DNA from 4 places in the Streptomyces sp. NPDC028991 genome. Region 4 is predicted to be linked to each of the others. Evidence: riboswitches for the same ligand, from Rfam matches in the RefSeq annotation. Region 4 holds a riboswitch; each other region holds the start of a gene.
What was found. Region 4 has a riboswitch for cyclic di-AMP ahead of ACZ4V1_RS05005 (transglycosylase SLT domain-containing protein). Riboswitches for the same ligand answer to the same signal wherever they lie in the genome.
Positions count from the first base shown of each region.

Region 1 (3,465 bases), 190 kb from region 4:
CCCGACCGGGCGCGTCCAGCCACGGCACGTCGAGGACGGCGGCGACGGACAGCGTCGCCGCCGCCGTCATGCCGAGGGGGAAGACGGTCGACCAGCGGCGCACGTCGTAGCGGAGCCGGGGCCAGGCGATCTCGGCGGCGAGCAGTACGGCGTACCAGGCGAGGTCGAGGGCGAGCAGGAAGACGGTCACGTCGTGCAGGACCGCGTAGTCGTCGTTGTTCCACAGGTACATGCCGGTCCCGGCCGCCGCCAGCAGTTTGGCGCCGGCGAGGGCCGAGATGGCGAGCGCGCCGCCCGCCACCCAGTGGTCCCCGGACCCCCGGGCCACCTGCCGCAGGTCGAAGCGGAACAGCGCGATCAGGTAGAGCACGATCCCCAGCCAGAACGGCACCAGCGACGCGTACGCCAGCCAGGGCGTCGAGGTGGCCGCGGCCAGCGTGGCGCCCAGCACGGCCAGCCCCTCCGTGGCCACGCAGCCCAGGAACACGGCGCCCGGCATCCTGCGCCCCCAGTGGGTGACGACCAGGAGCAGCAGCCCCGGCCACAGCAACGCCGCCAGCACCAGCAGCGCCGCCGCCACGGGTGACCAGCCGAAGAGGGAGAAGCGGGTACCGAGCACGGTCGTCGCGGCGACGGCGGTGAGCGCGCCCGGCGTCCCGGCCCGCGTCACCCACTGCGCGCGCTCGACCAGCAGCAGGTAGACGAAGTTCGCCGCCAGCGTCAGCCAGGCGGCGCAGGCCAGGACCAGGGCGATCCGGGACAGGACCTCGTGACCCGTCAGGTGCAGGGCGACCGACAGGATGCCGGTCGCCATGACCGCGGCCCCGGCGGCCGGCGGACGCTGAGCCCACCAGGCGCGCAGAGGGTAGGGAAAGGCGGGGGAGGTGCCGGATGACATGCGCCCGATGCTAGAGAGCCCCGCGCGTCAGGCCGGGCGCACCACGCTGTGGATCGACGACTCGCCGTCGTAGTAGATCGACTCCTCACGGACGTACGCGCCCGGCTTCGGGGCGTGGATCATCATGCCGTTGCCGATGTAGAGGCCGACATGGCTGAGGTCGTCGTAGAAGAAGACCAGGTCACCGGGCTGGGCCTGGGCGACCGGGACCGTCGTGCCCGCGTCGACCTGGTCGTAGGTGGTGCGCGGCAGGGTCACGTCGGCGGCCTTCCAGGCGGCCTGGGTGAGCCCCGAGCAGTCGTAGGAGCCGGGGCCCGTGGCGCCCCACACGTACGGCTTGCCGATCTGTGCGCGGGCGAAGGCGAGCGCCTTCTCGGCCTTGGTGCCGTAGGAGGAGTCCGGCGTGGTGGACCCGGTTCCCGTACCGGTGTCGCCGGAGCCGGATGATCCGGGGGTGTCCGCGGCGGCGTCGCTCTCCTGCCGCGCCGCCCGCTCCTGCCGCTCCCGCTCCTCGGCCTGCCGCTTGGCGAGTTCCGCGGCCTTGCGGGCGGCCTCCTCCTGCTTCTTCTTCTCGATCGCCGCGAGCCGGGCCTTCTCCTCGGCGGTCAGCTCCGACAGCAGCTCCCGCGCGGTGGCGAGCTTCTTCTGGACGGTGGCCTTGGCGGTCTTGAGGTCGCTCTGCGACTCGGTGAGCGTCTCGAGGCTCTCGGTGGCCTCGCGGCGCTTCTCCATCGTCTCGGACTGCTGGGTGGCGTAGTCGTCGACCGCGTCCTTCTGGCGGCCGGTGAGCCGGTTCAGCAGGTGATTCCGGTCGACGTAGTCCTGCGGCGAGTCCGCGAGCAGGACTGTCGCGGTCTCCGGGATCGAGGCGCCCGTACGGTACTGCGCGGAGGCGAAGGAGCCGAGCTCCTCGCGCGCCTCGTTCAGTTTCTGGGTGCGCTTGGCGACGTCGTCGAGCAGGGTGTCGACGCGTTTGCGCTGCTTGGTGGTCTTCTCCTTGGCCGCGTTGTACTTCTCCGTCGCCGACCCCGCCTGGCGGTACAGGTCGTCGACCTTCTTCTCGACCTCTTCGAGGCTCGGCCTGTCGTCGTCCGACGGTGCCGCGGTGGCCGTCTGGGACAGCAGGGCGACGGAGGTGAGGGCCGCCGTGGCGAGGGCGGGGGGCCGTATTCCTGCGACGCGCGTACCGGTGGGACGCGACTTGCGGTGCGACGCCAAGGAGGCGACTCCTTCCACGCTCCGCCTACCGGGTTAGCTGTCGGGTTCGGGCGGTGGTTCGGAAGGTTTGCCCTACGGCGGGTCCGCCCCGTCGGGGGCGGTACGGCCGATTCACCCCAAGGTTCTCGGTTGGGTCCCCGGCTCCGGGCGCCGTGCGGGCACACCGGACTCGGCGGAGGCCGCGCGGCCCGGCGACGTTCGCCGGAGGGGGTCGTGCGGCCTGTCCGAACCGTAGCCAACTCGTGTGGCGGCTGTGAAGGTTGGTGGGTGATATGCCCGATACATTTTCGTGACCTCCGGGTGGGGCCGCCTCCCGGCCACCGCGCGGTCACTCTTCGTGGTCCGCTCTGTCGCAGCGCGTGCTCATGGCGGGATACCGGCCATTCTCCGGGGTGGCGCCGGGTTGTCGGTGGGGCGCCCTAGACTCGGAGAGCGATGAGCAGCCTCTTTGACGACAGCTTCCTGGCGAGCCTCCAGATCCCCCGCGGTCACGAGGAGGAACCCCCGCCGCCGCCCGACGACGATCACGGACCGGAGCCGGTTCCGCACGATCTGTTCGGCGGGAAGTTCGACGCGCCGCCGGACCGGGACGCCCACTACCGGGACGGCGCCCCGCGCCCCGCCCTGGACGCCGCGGCGCTCCTGGAGGGGCTGAACGAGAACCAGCGCGCCGCCGTCGTCCACTCCGGCTCCCCGCTGCTCATCGTGGCCGGCGCCGGCTCGGGCAAGACCCGCGTGCTCACCCACCGCATCGCCCACCTGCTGGCCGAGCGGAGCGTCCACCCGGGCCAGATCCTCGCGATCACCTTCACCAACAAGGCCGCGGGCGAGATGAAGGAGCGCGTCGAGCAGCTCGTCGGCCCGCGTGCGAACGCGATGTGGGTGATGACCTTCCACAGCGCCTGCGTCCGCATCCTGCGCCGCGAGTCGAAGCGGCTCGGCTTCACCTCGTCCTTCTCGATCTACGACGCCGCCGACTCCAAGCGCCTGATGGCGCTCGTCTGCCGCGACCTGGATCTCGACCCCAAGCGTTTCCCGCCCAAGTCCTTCAGCGCCAAGATCTCGAATCTGAAGAACGAGCTGATCGACGAGGAGGACTTCGCCGCCCAGGCCGCCGACGGCTTCGAGAAGACCGTCGCCCAGGCCTACGCCCTCTACCAGTCGCGGCTGCGCGAGGCGAACGCCCTCGACTTCGACGACCTGATCATGACGACGGTCAATCTGCTGCGCGCCTTCCCGGACGTCGCCGAGCACTACCGCCGCCGCTTCCGGCACGTCCTGGTCGACGAGTACCAGGACACCAACCACGCCCAGTACTCCCTGGTCCGCGAGCTGGTCGGCACCTCCGA
Region 1 covers NZ_JBVHVP010000002.1:390,996-394,460, forward strand. Annotated here, with positions in the region: gene ACZ4V1_RS05955 (tellurite resistance/C4-dicarboxylate transporter family protein) at 1-898, opposite strand, end outside; gene ACZ4V1_RS05960 (C40 family peptidase) at 926-2,116, opposite strand; cyclic di-AMP (ydaO/yuaA leader) riboswitch at 2,124-2,301, opposite strand; gene pcrA (DNA helicase PcrA) at 2,552-3,465, shown strand, end outside.
Region 1: another riboswitch for cyclic di-AMP. It lies ahead of ACZ4V1_RS05960 (C40 family peptidase); the one in region 4 lies ahead of ACZ4V1_RS05005 (transglycosylase SLT domain-containing protein).

Region 2 (3,465 bases), on a different contig from region 4:
CGACGGACCCGTACTCGAAACTACTGGAGGAGCGGATCGTCTTCCTCGGGACGCCGATCGACGAGACCTCGGCGAACGACGTGATGGCGCAGTTCATGCACCTGGAACACCAGGCCCCGGACCGGGACATCGCGCTGTACATCAACTCGCCCGGCGGCTCCTTCACCGCGATGACGGCGATCTACGACACGATGCGCTATGTCACCTGCGATGTGGAGACGACCTGCCTCGGACAGGCCGGCACGTCCGCCGCGGTGCTGCTGGCGGCGGGCACGCCCGGCAAGCGCGCCGTACTGCCGGGCGCACGAGTGGTCATCCGTCAGCCCGCGCTCACCGACCCGGTGGAGGGACAGGCCAGCGACCTGGCCATTCAGGCCGGCGAGTTGACCCGCGTCCGCGCCCGCCTGGAGGAGATCCTCGCGCGGCACACGGGCCGCAGCCCGGAGCAGGTGAGCGCGGACATCGAGCGGGACACCGTCATGGACGCGCAACAGGCCCTGGAGTACGGCCTGGTCGACCGCATCGTGGCCGGCCGCACGATCCCGTCCGCGGCACCCGGCGCGAGGTGACCCACCGATGCTGCCACCGGAGCTGCCGCCCCTGCCCGCCCTGACCCGCGCGGAGGCCGAGCTGATCGACCGGTACCTGGACGTCGTCGACCAGCTCGGCCGCATCAACCCCGCACGGGACGGCGACACCTACCGTGGGCTGCGGGCGGCCCAGGCGCTGGTCGCCAAGGCGACCGCCCTGCGCGACGCACTGGCGCTGATGCACCGGCGGGGCGAGACGGAACTGCACGCCGCCACCCTGACCCGGGCGCTGCGCGTACTGGACGGTGAACGGCGGACGGCACGCGTCAGCCTGCCGCCGCTTTCCGAAAGCTGAGGCGCCACGAGCCGAAACGGACCAAAAGGCGTACCCCCTTTCGGCGTAGCAACACCTCGGATTTCCGGCCGGCCCGGCTTGCGCGATCCCCGCGCCCGAACAGCGGAATGAGTCACTCCGCCGCTGGTCCCGGTGTCCGCAACGCACTCGACGATGACTCGAACGCAGCACCGCCCACCCGAACGGGTGAGTGGTGAGTAACAACACAAAGGGCACGTTCCGTTGGGATTTTCCCATGGGGCGAGACAAGATCCGTGACTGACGACAAGCCCCCGCCGCAGCGGCGGGGCGGTCCGGGCGGACGCCGAGTCCTGCCGCCGCCCGGACGACCGGTCGACAGGAGTGGATCGGCAGGAGTGGAGGACCCGAGCACAACGGGTCGCCGGAACGGTCGTCTCCGCGGGAGACGCGCCGGGCCGAGCAGCCCTTGGGGTGAAGCCGCACTCGTGTGGCCGGGCAACTTCGCCAGCCCGAATCCGACAGGTCATCCTTCACAGGCGGCTGACGAAGGGTTGCGCATGTCTGCGCTGAATCGTGTCCCGTCGATGATGGCCCGTGCCGGTACGGCCTCGGCCCTCACCCTCGCCGCCGTCGGCGGTTCCGTAGTGGTCCCCGGCGTCGCCTCCGAGGCGGCCGCCGCGAGCCATGCGACGAAGGCCCTCAAGATCGCTGCCTCCAAGAAGGGCGCGCCATACAAATGGGGCGCCGTCGGACCAAGCAGGTTCGACTGCTCGGGGCTGACCCTGTATTCGTTCAAGAAGGCCGGCAAGAAGCTGCCGCGCACCGCCGCCCAGCAGTACAACAAGACCCGTCACATCTCCGCCAAGAACCGCAAGACCGGGGACCTGGTGTTCTTCCACTCGGGCCGGAGCGTCTACCACGTCGGCATCTACGCCGGAAAGGGGAAGATCTGGCACGCCCCGAAGACCGGGGACGTGGTGCGTCTGCAGAAGATCTGGACCGGCAGCGTCTGGTACGGCCGGGTCAAGTAGCGCGCCCGAGGGGGTGACGGTGCCCTGACCCGCCGTCACCCCCTCGGGTGCGCGGTATCCGCATGCGGTGCGCCGGGGGCCGTCGGCGCCTCACCGCTGGGTCCCCTGCCTTCCCACGGCCCGTCCGACGGCCGTGGCCGCCGGTTCGGCGGGCACCGGGCCGCCCGGTGGCGCCCAGGGAAATTCGACGGAGATGGTCTTGCCACCCTCCCGGGTGGGCCGCACTCTCAGCTTGCCGCCGCATTCCGCCGTCAGCCAGCGGATGATCACCATGCCCCGGCCGTTGTCCTGCTGGACGGCGGCGGGCAGGCGCTTGGGAAACCGCGGATGGCTGTCGGTGACGCCGATGCGCAGCCGCTCGTCGCGGTCGAGCACGAGGCCCACGGTGAAGGTGGGTGACTGCCCGAACGTGTGCTGGACCGCGTTGGTCGTCAGCTCGGAGACGATGAGCCGGACGGTTTCGGACAGGTCGGTGTCCGGCGGCAGACCCCACTCCGCCAGGGTGCCGACCACATAGGTACGCGCTGCGGCCACCGAGGCGGGTTCGCTCGGCAGAGTGACGGATGCTTCCAGGTGGTCTGCCATGGCGACGTCGTCCCTTTCCCACGGGACCGCAGCCGGACACGGAGCGGATGGTTCGAGTACGGTCCCGGACTGGTGCTTCGCCGCCAGAGTGCCATCACAAGGCTCGTGAAGGGCGGCGATCCACCAAGATATGCATATATCTGTCGCTCGAAGCGGTGAACTCTGCGACGGCAGAGCGTATTTGGGCGACTCACAGGGAGTAAAGGAGTGGCCCATGCAGCACGGCCCCGTGGTGCGCCGTCGGAAGCTGGGCGCGGAACTGCGCGCCCTGCGCACGTCGGCGGGGATCACCAGTGGCGAGGCGGCCCGGCTGGTGGGCTGGCACCAGTCGAAGGTCAGCCGGATCGAGACCGGGACGAGCGGGGCGAAACCGGCCGACGTACGGTTACTGCTGGACGCCTACGGCGTGGCCGACGACCAGCTGCGGGAGCTGCTGGTGATGCTGGCCGGCTCCGACGACTCGGGGGGCCGCAACCACTGGTGGCACGCCTACCGAGGGGTACTGCCGCCGACCTACCGCGATTTCATCAGCCTGGAGTCCCAGGCCAGCGCGATGCGCACGCTGGAGACCACGGTGGTCCCCGGACTCCTGCAGACACCGGAGTACGCCCGCGCGGTGACGCGCGCCGCGGCGGACGGGCTGCCCGAGGAGCGCCTCGACACGCTGGTGGAGGTCCGGCTGGCCCGGCAGGACGTGCTGCGGGCGCAGCCGCCGCTCCGGCTGAGCGCGGTCCTGGACGAGGCGGTGCTGCGCCGGGAGGTGGGCGGACCCGGCGTCATGGCCCGTCAGCTGGCGCGACTGGTCGAGGCCGCCCGCCTCCCCCATGTCCGGCTCCAGGTACTGCCGTTCGCCGCCGGGGCGCACATCGGTGTCACCGGCCCTTTCGTAATCTTCTCTTTTTCGAGCACTTCTGATCTGGACGTGGTGGTTCTCGACCACTTGACGAGTAGCCTGCATCTCGAACGGAAAGAAGACCTAGAGGCCTACACCGAGGCCTTCAAC
Region 2 covers NZ_JBVHVP010000003.1:411,844-415,308, forward strand. Annotated here, with positions in the region: gene ACZ4V1_RS09495 (ATP-dependent Clp protease proteolytic subunit) at 1-569, shown strand, start outside; gene ACZ4V1_RS09500 (hypothetical protein) at 577-885, shown strand; cyclic di-AMP (ydaO/yuaA leader) riboswitch at 1,256-1,400, shown strand; gene ACZ4V1_RS09505 (C40 family peptidase) at 1,404-1,877, shown strand; gene ACZ4V1_RS09510 (ATP-binding protein) at 1,968-2,462, opposite strand; gene ACZ4V1_RS09515 (helix-turn-helix domain-containing protein) at 2,677-3,465, shown strand, end outside.
Region 2: another riboswitch for cyclic di-AMP. It lies ahead of ACZ4V1_RS09505 (C40 family peptidase); the one in region 4 lies ahead of ACZ4V1_RS05005 (transglycosylase SLT domain-containing protein).

Region 3 (3,465 bases), on a different contig from region 4:
CGGGGTGGAGCAGCTCGGTAGCTCGCTGGGCTCATAACCCAGAGGTCGCAGGTTCAAATCCTGTCCCCGCTACTCAAGGCCGAAGGCCGGAATCCATGAGGATTCCGGCCTTCGGTGCGTTCACGGACGTGATCCCGGCACCCGCCACCCTCACCCGACCGGCCCCCACGGCTCGCCCCCCGCCCCCGCTCCGGGAAACCTGGGGGACGGGACGGCAAGCGGCGCGGACGTGCGGGGTGGCGGGAGACGAGTGGTGCGGCCAGGTGACGTGGACGACGAGGGAGCCTACGCCCGGGCCGGCGGCCGGCTTCCCCGCGATCCCGTGCCCGACCCCGGCCTCGGTGACCGGCCGGAGCCCCTGCCGGTCACCGAGGCCACGGGGCCGGTGCGGCGGTGGCGGGCCTCGTACGGGCGGACCTTCTTACGCCTGCTCCCCGTGCTGCTGATCGTCGTCGCCATCCTGTACGACATCTTCACCCCGAGGTACTTCACCGCGGGCCCCCTCTACACGGCCGCGCCCCTGGTCGCCGCCCCGGTCTACTCACGGCGCGGCACGGCGCTCACCGGCCTGGCCGTGGTGGCCGCCGTCGTCGGACTGCAGCTCGGCAAGGGCGTCATCCACTACGTCGACTCGCTCACCGAGTTGATCACCATCGCCACGGTCGCCGTGCTCGCCGTACTCGTGAACGGCTTCGTCCGCCGCACCGGCGAGCGTCTCGTCTCCGTCCGCGAGATCGCCGAGGCCGCCCAGCGGGCCGTGCTGCCGGAGCCCGCCGAGCGGATCGGCGGTTTCGAGATCGCCGCGTGCTACGAGGCCGCGCAGGCCGACGCCTTCATCGGCGGTGATCTGTACGCGGTGCAGGACAGTTCGCACGGCATCCGGCTCATCGTCGGCGACGTGCGCGGCAAGGGCATGGGCGCGGTGGCCGCCGTCGCCGTCGTGATCGGCGCCTTCCGGGAGGCCGCCGAGCAGGAGGCGACCCTGGAGGCGGTGGCGCAACGGCTGGAGCGGGCGCTGGCCCGCGAGGGCACCCGGCGGGAGGGGCTGGACGCCTTCGAGGGGTTCACCACCGCCGTGCTCGCCGAACTCCCGCACGGCGACGGGACCGTACGCATCGTCAACCGCGGCCATCCGCCGCCCCTGCTGCTGTACGCCGACGGCACCCTGCGGCCGCTGCCCGCCCGCGAGTCGGCGCTGCCGCTCGGCATGGGGGAGCTGGGCGTGTGGCCCGACCGTGCGGAGGAGGCCGAGTTCCCCGGTGGGGCCACGCTGCTGCTGTACACCGACGGGCTGTCGGAAGCACGGGACACGCGGGGGGAGTTCTACGATCCGCACGTCCGGCTGGCCGGCCGGGTGTTCCGGCACCCGGTGGAACTGCTCGACACCCTCGCCGACGACGTGCGCCGGCACTCCGGGGGCGGCATGGCCGACGACATGGCACTGCTCGCCGTACGACGACCTTGATCGATATCACCGGACGTGACGGACCGACCGCCCTCCGCATAACAACTGATACACCGTCAGAAATTTGTGATGGAAGGGGGAATACCGAGAGCCGGTCAACTCGCCCGGTTTTCACCGGTCACGAGGCGTACGTCCCGGCCGGATTCGTTAATGATCAAGAGGAACGGCTTGGAATCCGAGCCTCACGTCTATTAACGTTCGATAACGCAGCGCGGTCGTCCCAGCCGTCACAGAAGGCGGCTCCGTGCGCACGCGCCGAATCCCGCAAGGGAACCGGGGAACCACCACATTGGGGTGAATCGCTCGTACGACGCCGTGGAGACACGGCGGATATACGCGCGTAGGAGACCTTCCTGCTCCGAACCCGTCAGCTAACCCGGTAGGCGAAAGGAAGGAAAGGAGTACGCCCACGTGGCGTCCAACCGGCCTGCCCCCGAGGCCCCGTTCGTGCCCAGCGGGCACGACACCGACACCTTCGGCTACGACGGCTACCGCACCGAAGAGGGCCCCTGGGAGGAGTGGAATCCCACCGCGGACTCCATCCGCCCCGTACGCGGCCGGCACCGCGTCGCCAAGCAGCGCGGCGGACTCGCCCGCAGCTCCACCGTCCTCGGCGTCGGTGTCATAGCCGCGGTCGGCGCGGGCGGCATGGCCAGCGCGCAGACCGGCAAGCCGCCGGTGTCGATCTCCGTGCCGGACCTGCCGAACGTCGGCTCGCTCATCTCCGACGAGGAGGAGCCGGAGCCGGAGGGTTCCACCACCCCGCTCAGCAGCATCGCCACGGTCTCCGCCGACACCACCTCGGAGAGCACCACCGACGCCGGCGAGTCGCTGCGCGCCCGGATCCTGGCGCAGGCCGAGCAGCAGCAGGCCCAGGTCGAGACCAAGGCCGCCGCCGAAGCCGCGGCCGCCGCCGAGAAGAAGGCAGCGGAAGCCGCCGCCAAGGCGGAGAAGGAGGCCGAGGCCAAGGCCGCCGCCGCCAAGAAGAAGGCGGAGGAGGAGGCCGCGAAGAAGGCCGAGGCCGAGCGGCTCGCGCAGCTGGCCAAGCAGTACACGCTGCCGACCTCCTCGTACACGATCTCCTCCACCTTCGGCCAGGCCGGCGCCTACTGGTCCTCCGGCCACCACACCGGCCTCGACTTCGCCGCCCCCACGGGCACGCTGCTCAAGGCGGTGCACAGCGGCACGATCACGTCGGCCGGCTGGGACGGGTCGTACGGATACAAGACCGTGCTCACCCTCGACGACGGCACCGAGGTCTGGTACGCCCACCAGTCCTCCATCAGCGTCAGCGTCGGCCAGAAGGTCACCACCGGTGACGTCATCGGCCGTGTCGGCGCCACCGGCAACGTCACCGGCGCCCACCTCCACATGGAGGTCCACACGGCCGGCGGTGGCGGTATCGACCCGATGGCGTGGCTGCAGAGCAAGGGCCTCACCCCCTGATTCCCGCCTCACCCCCGATTCCCGCCTCGCGCGCTGCCCGTCTCCGCTGATCCCCGGCGGTCCTGACGGCGTCCCCCCGACGTCAGGGCTGCCGGTGCGCGATGGGCGGTTTGCGGGAACTTTGCCCCGTTTCCGGAATCGCCCCGTCCAGTACGGTCGTTGACGCAGGACATGACTTCTCTGCGCAAACTCGGCTCCTCCGACCTGGAGGTCTTCCCGCTCGCCCTCGGCGGCAACGTCTTCGGCTGGACCGCCGACCAGGACACCTCCTTCGCCGTCCTCGACGCCTACACGGCCGCGGGCGGCAATTTCCTCGACACCGCCGACTCCTACTCCGCGTGGGTCGACGGCAACAGCGGCGGGGAGTCCGAGACCCTCATCGGCAAGTGGCTCGCCTCCCGAGGCAGCCGAGGCGACGTCGTCCTCGCCACCAAGGTCAGCCAGCACCCCGAGTACCCGGGACTGACGGCCGCGAACATCAAGTCCGCCGCCGACGCCTCGCTGCGCCGCCTGGGCACGGACCACATCGACCTCTACTACACCCACTTCGACAA
Region 3 covers NZ_JBVHVP010000004.1:18,478-21,942, reverse strand. Annotated here, with positions in the region: tRNA gene ACZ4V1_RS10295 (tRNA-Met) at 1-72, shown strand, start outside; gene ACZ4V1_RS10290 (PP2C family protein-serine/threonine phosphatase) at 254-1,465, shown strand; cyclic di-AMP (ydaO/yuaA leader) riboswitch at 1,709-1,866, shown strand; gene ACZ4V1_RS10285 (M23 family metallopeptidase) at 1,877-2,911, shown strand; gene ACZ4V1_RS10280 (aldo/keto reductase) at 3,083-3,465, shown strand, end outside.
Region 3: another riboswitch for cyclic di-AMP. It lies ahead of ACZ4V1_RS10285 (M23 family metallopeptidase); the one in region 4 lies ahead of ACZ4V1_RS05005 (transglycosylase SLT domain-containing protein).

Region 4 (3,465 bases):
GCCCTACCTCCGTCGTCGGCGGCGGCTGTCCCACGGCCTCGCACTCGTTCACCCGTGAGCCGCCATTCTCACCCGAATCGGTGAGGATTGGTGTCTTCCGTGGTGTCCATCTGACCAAATCGGCCAAGGGGAATCGTCAGACCGCGGGCTCAACTCCGCCTACTCCTGCGGGATGACACGGAGGGGCCGCGACTCCCCCGGCCCGTAGGGGGCGGGGTACGCGGCCGGGCGTTCAGCCGGCCCGGTGCACCACGGCGTCGCACAGCTCCACCAGCGCGGCCTTCGCCTCGCACTCCCTGAGCGGGGCCAGCGCCGCCCGGGCGTCCTTGGCGTACCGGATGGTGTCCTGCCGCGCCTGCTCCAGCGCGGGGTGGGCGCGCAGCAGCCGCAGCGCCTCCGCGTGCCGCGCGTCGTCGCTCAGGTCGGAGTCCAGCAGCTCGCACAGCGCGATGTCCTCGGCGAGCCCGAGCCGCGCCGCCCGCTCCCGGAGCCGCAGCACCGGGAGGGTCGGGATTCCCTCGCGCAGGTCGGTCCCGGGCGTCTTCCCCGACTCGTGGGAGTCGGAGGCGATGTCCAGGACGTCGTCCGCGAGCTGGAAGGCGACACCGAGCCGCTCGCCGTACTGGGTCAGCACGTCCACGACCGTCTCGTCGGCGCCGGACATCATCGCCCCGAACCGGCAGGAGACCGCCACCAGCGAGCCCGTCTTGCCGCCCAGCACGTCCAGGTAGTGGTCGACCGGGTCCCGGCCGTCCTGGGGCCCCGCCGTCTCCAGGATCTGGCCGGTGACGAGCCGCTCGAACGCCAGGGCCTGCACGCGGACCGCCTCGGGCCCGAGGTCGGCGAGGATCTGCGAGGCGCGGGCGAACAGGAAGTCGCCGGTGAGGACGGCGACCGAGTTTCCCCAGCGGGTGTTGGCACTGGATACGCCACGCCGCACGGCGGCCTCGTCCATCACGTCGTCGTGATAGAGGGTGGCGAGGTGGGTCAGCTCCACGACGACGGCCGAGGGCACGATCCCGGGGGCGTAGGGGTCGCCGAACTGGGCGGAGAGCATCACCAGCAGTGGCCGGAAACGTTTGCCGCCGGCTCGCACCAGGTGCTGGGCGGCCTCCGTGATGAACGGAACCTCGCTCTTGGTTGCCTCAAGCAACCCTTCCTCGACAGCAACCAATCCGGCCTGGACATCGGCTTCCAGAGCCTGGTCCCGCACGCTCAGCCCGAACGGCCCGACGACGGTCACGAGGGGTCTCCTGTCTGCTGGTGTCTACTGGCGATTACCTGGTTTGTCGATAGGTCGCTGCCACCACTCAAGTCAGCGTATCCGGTCACCTTTCGATCACCGCGAGCGCCCACCGTTACAGGCCGGTCGGTATCAGATCATGCACAGTATGTTTTTGATCAGGTGATATGAGCAGACATTGATCGACATCGCCAGGGCCGGAACCCGCCACGGAAGATCACATCACTCCCCCCAACGGCCCGCACTGCGAATACGTCACCCACTCGGCGCACTCCACCCTCACCTCGAACGGATGCCCGCACGGCGCGCCGAAACACCGCTCAGGGCGAGGCGAGAGACGGGGCGCGCACGACGGCGAGCCCATCCGGCCGCCGGCCGGCATCCGAAGCCCTCCCGGCCTACGGCCGATTGGCTCCCTGTTGGCCTGAATGCCCGATTTGCCATCCTTGTTGAGGCCAGTGAGTTGGCTCACTCCCGCACACCTGTAGGCAACCCCGCCGCCGGCTGTGCCCTCCCTTTGCGCCGCAAGCCAGTTGAGCCTTGGCAGCCGCAAAGGATCAAGCGCCTCAAACACCCCAGACCAAGGTCAACAGGACTGTTGGGTGATTCCTGCACTTGTTTCGGACATCTGCTCTCGCATACGTTCCCGGCCTGTCGGGCGGACGCCGAATCCTGCCACCGCCCGGTCACACAGTCATCCGCCAACAAACTCGCAGGCAGGAGCGGGGGACCCAGGTAAGTCGCCGCACCGGTCACCACCGGAGCGGCTTGGGGTGAAGCCGTGCCCGTCAGGGCCCGGCCGGGCACCTCCCCGCCCGAACCCGACAGCTCACCTCGCAGGCGTAAGGAGAGGGACTCAAGCATGTCTGCCAACGGTCAGAACCGTCACGCCCGCACCGCCCGCCTCGCCCGGAAGCTCGCGGTGGCCGGCACCGGCGCCGCAGTGCTCGCCCTGCCGCTCATCGGCGCCACCAGCGCCTCCGCGGCCACCCCGGCCGCCACCACCTCCGCCGCGTCCGCCACCACGGCGGCGACGACGTACCCGGACAACCTCGACGGCTGGATCCGGGAGTCGCTCGACGTCATGGCGCAGCACGGCATCCCCGGGTCGTACGAGGGCATTCACCGCAACATCATGCGGGAGTCGTCCGGCAACCCGCTCGCCATCAACAACTGGGACATCAACGCCATCAACGGCACCCCGTCCAAGGGCCTGCTCCAGGTGATCGACCCGACCTTCCAGGCGTACCACGTGCCCGGCACCTCCTGGGACCCGTACGACCCGGTCGCCAACATCACCGCCGCCTGCAACTACGCGGCCGACCGGTACGGCTCGATGGACAACGTCTTCGGCGCGTACTGATCCGCGCGGAACCGCACCGGGCTGCGCGGAGCCGCACCGAACTGCGCCGCACCGCACTGAGCTGCGCCGAGGCGTACTGAGCCGCGCCGAGGCGTACTAAGAGGTTCCGAAGATCCGCTCGAGGACGACGGCCACGCCGTCGTCCTCGTTCGTCGTGGTGACCTCGTCGGCCACCGCCTTGAGTTCGGGGTGGGCGCCGGCCATGGCGACGCCGTGCGCCGCCCAGTCGAACATGGGGATGTCGTTCGGCATGTCGCCGAAGGCGATCGTCCGCCGCCGGCCCAGCCCCAGGCGCTCGGCGGCCATCGCGAGGCCGGTCGCCTTGGTGATGCCGCACGGCTGGAGCTCCACCGTCCCCGGCCCCGACATGGTGACCGTGGCGAGGGAGCCCACCACCGCGCGTGCCGTCGCCGCCAACTCGTCGTCGGTCAGGTCGGGGTGGCGCAGCAGCACCTTGCTGATCGGCGCGCTCCACAGCTCGTCGCGCCGCTCGACCCGCACCGCGGGCAGCGTCGGGTGGGGCATCAGGTAGCCCGGTTCGATGAGCGTCAGGCCGTCGACGCCGTCTTGGTCGACCGCGGCGTGCACCTGCCCCACCTCGGCCTCGATCTTGCCGAGCGCGGTCTCGGCCAGCTCCCGTTCCAGGGTGACCGACCACAGCATCCGGTGTGCGCCGGCGTCGTACACCTGCGCGCCCTGGCCGCACACCGCGAGCCCCGTGCAGCCGAGGCGGTCGAGCAGGGACCGCACCCGGGGCGCCGGCCGCCCGGTCACCACCAGATGCCGCGCACCGGCCTCGGCCACCCGCGTCAGCGCGGCCAGTGACCGGTCGGACACGGTGTCGTCGCCGCGGAGCAGC
Region 4 covers NZ_JBVHVP010000002.1:203,314-206,778, reverse strand. Annotated here, with positions in the region: gene ACZ4V1_RS05010 (polyprenyl synthetase family protein) at 233-1,243, opposite strand; cyclic di-AMP (ydaO/yuaA leader) riboswitch at 1,933-2,100, shown strand; gene ACZ4V1_RS05005 (transglycosylase SLT domain-containing protein) at 2,106-2,606, shown strand; gene ACZ4V1_RS05000 (HAD family hydrolase) at 2,703-3,465, opposite strand, start outside.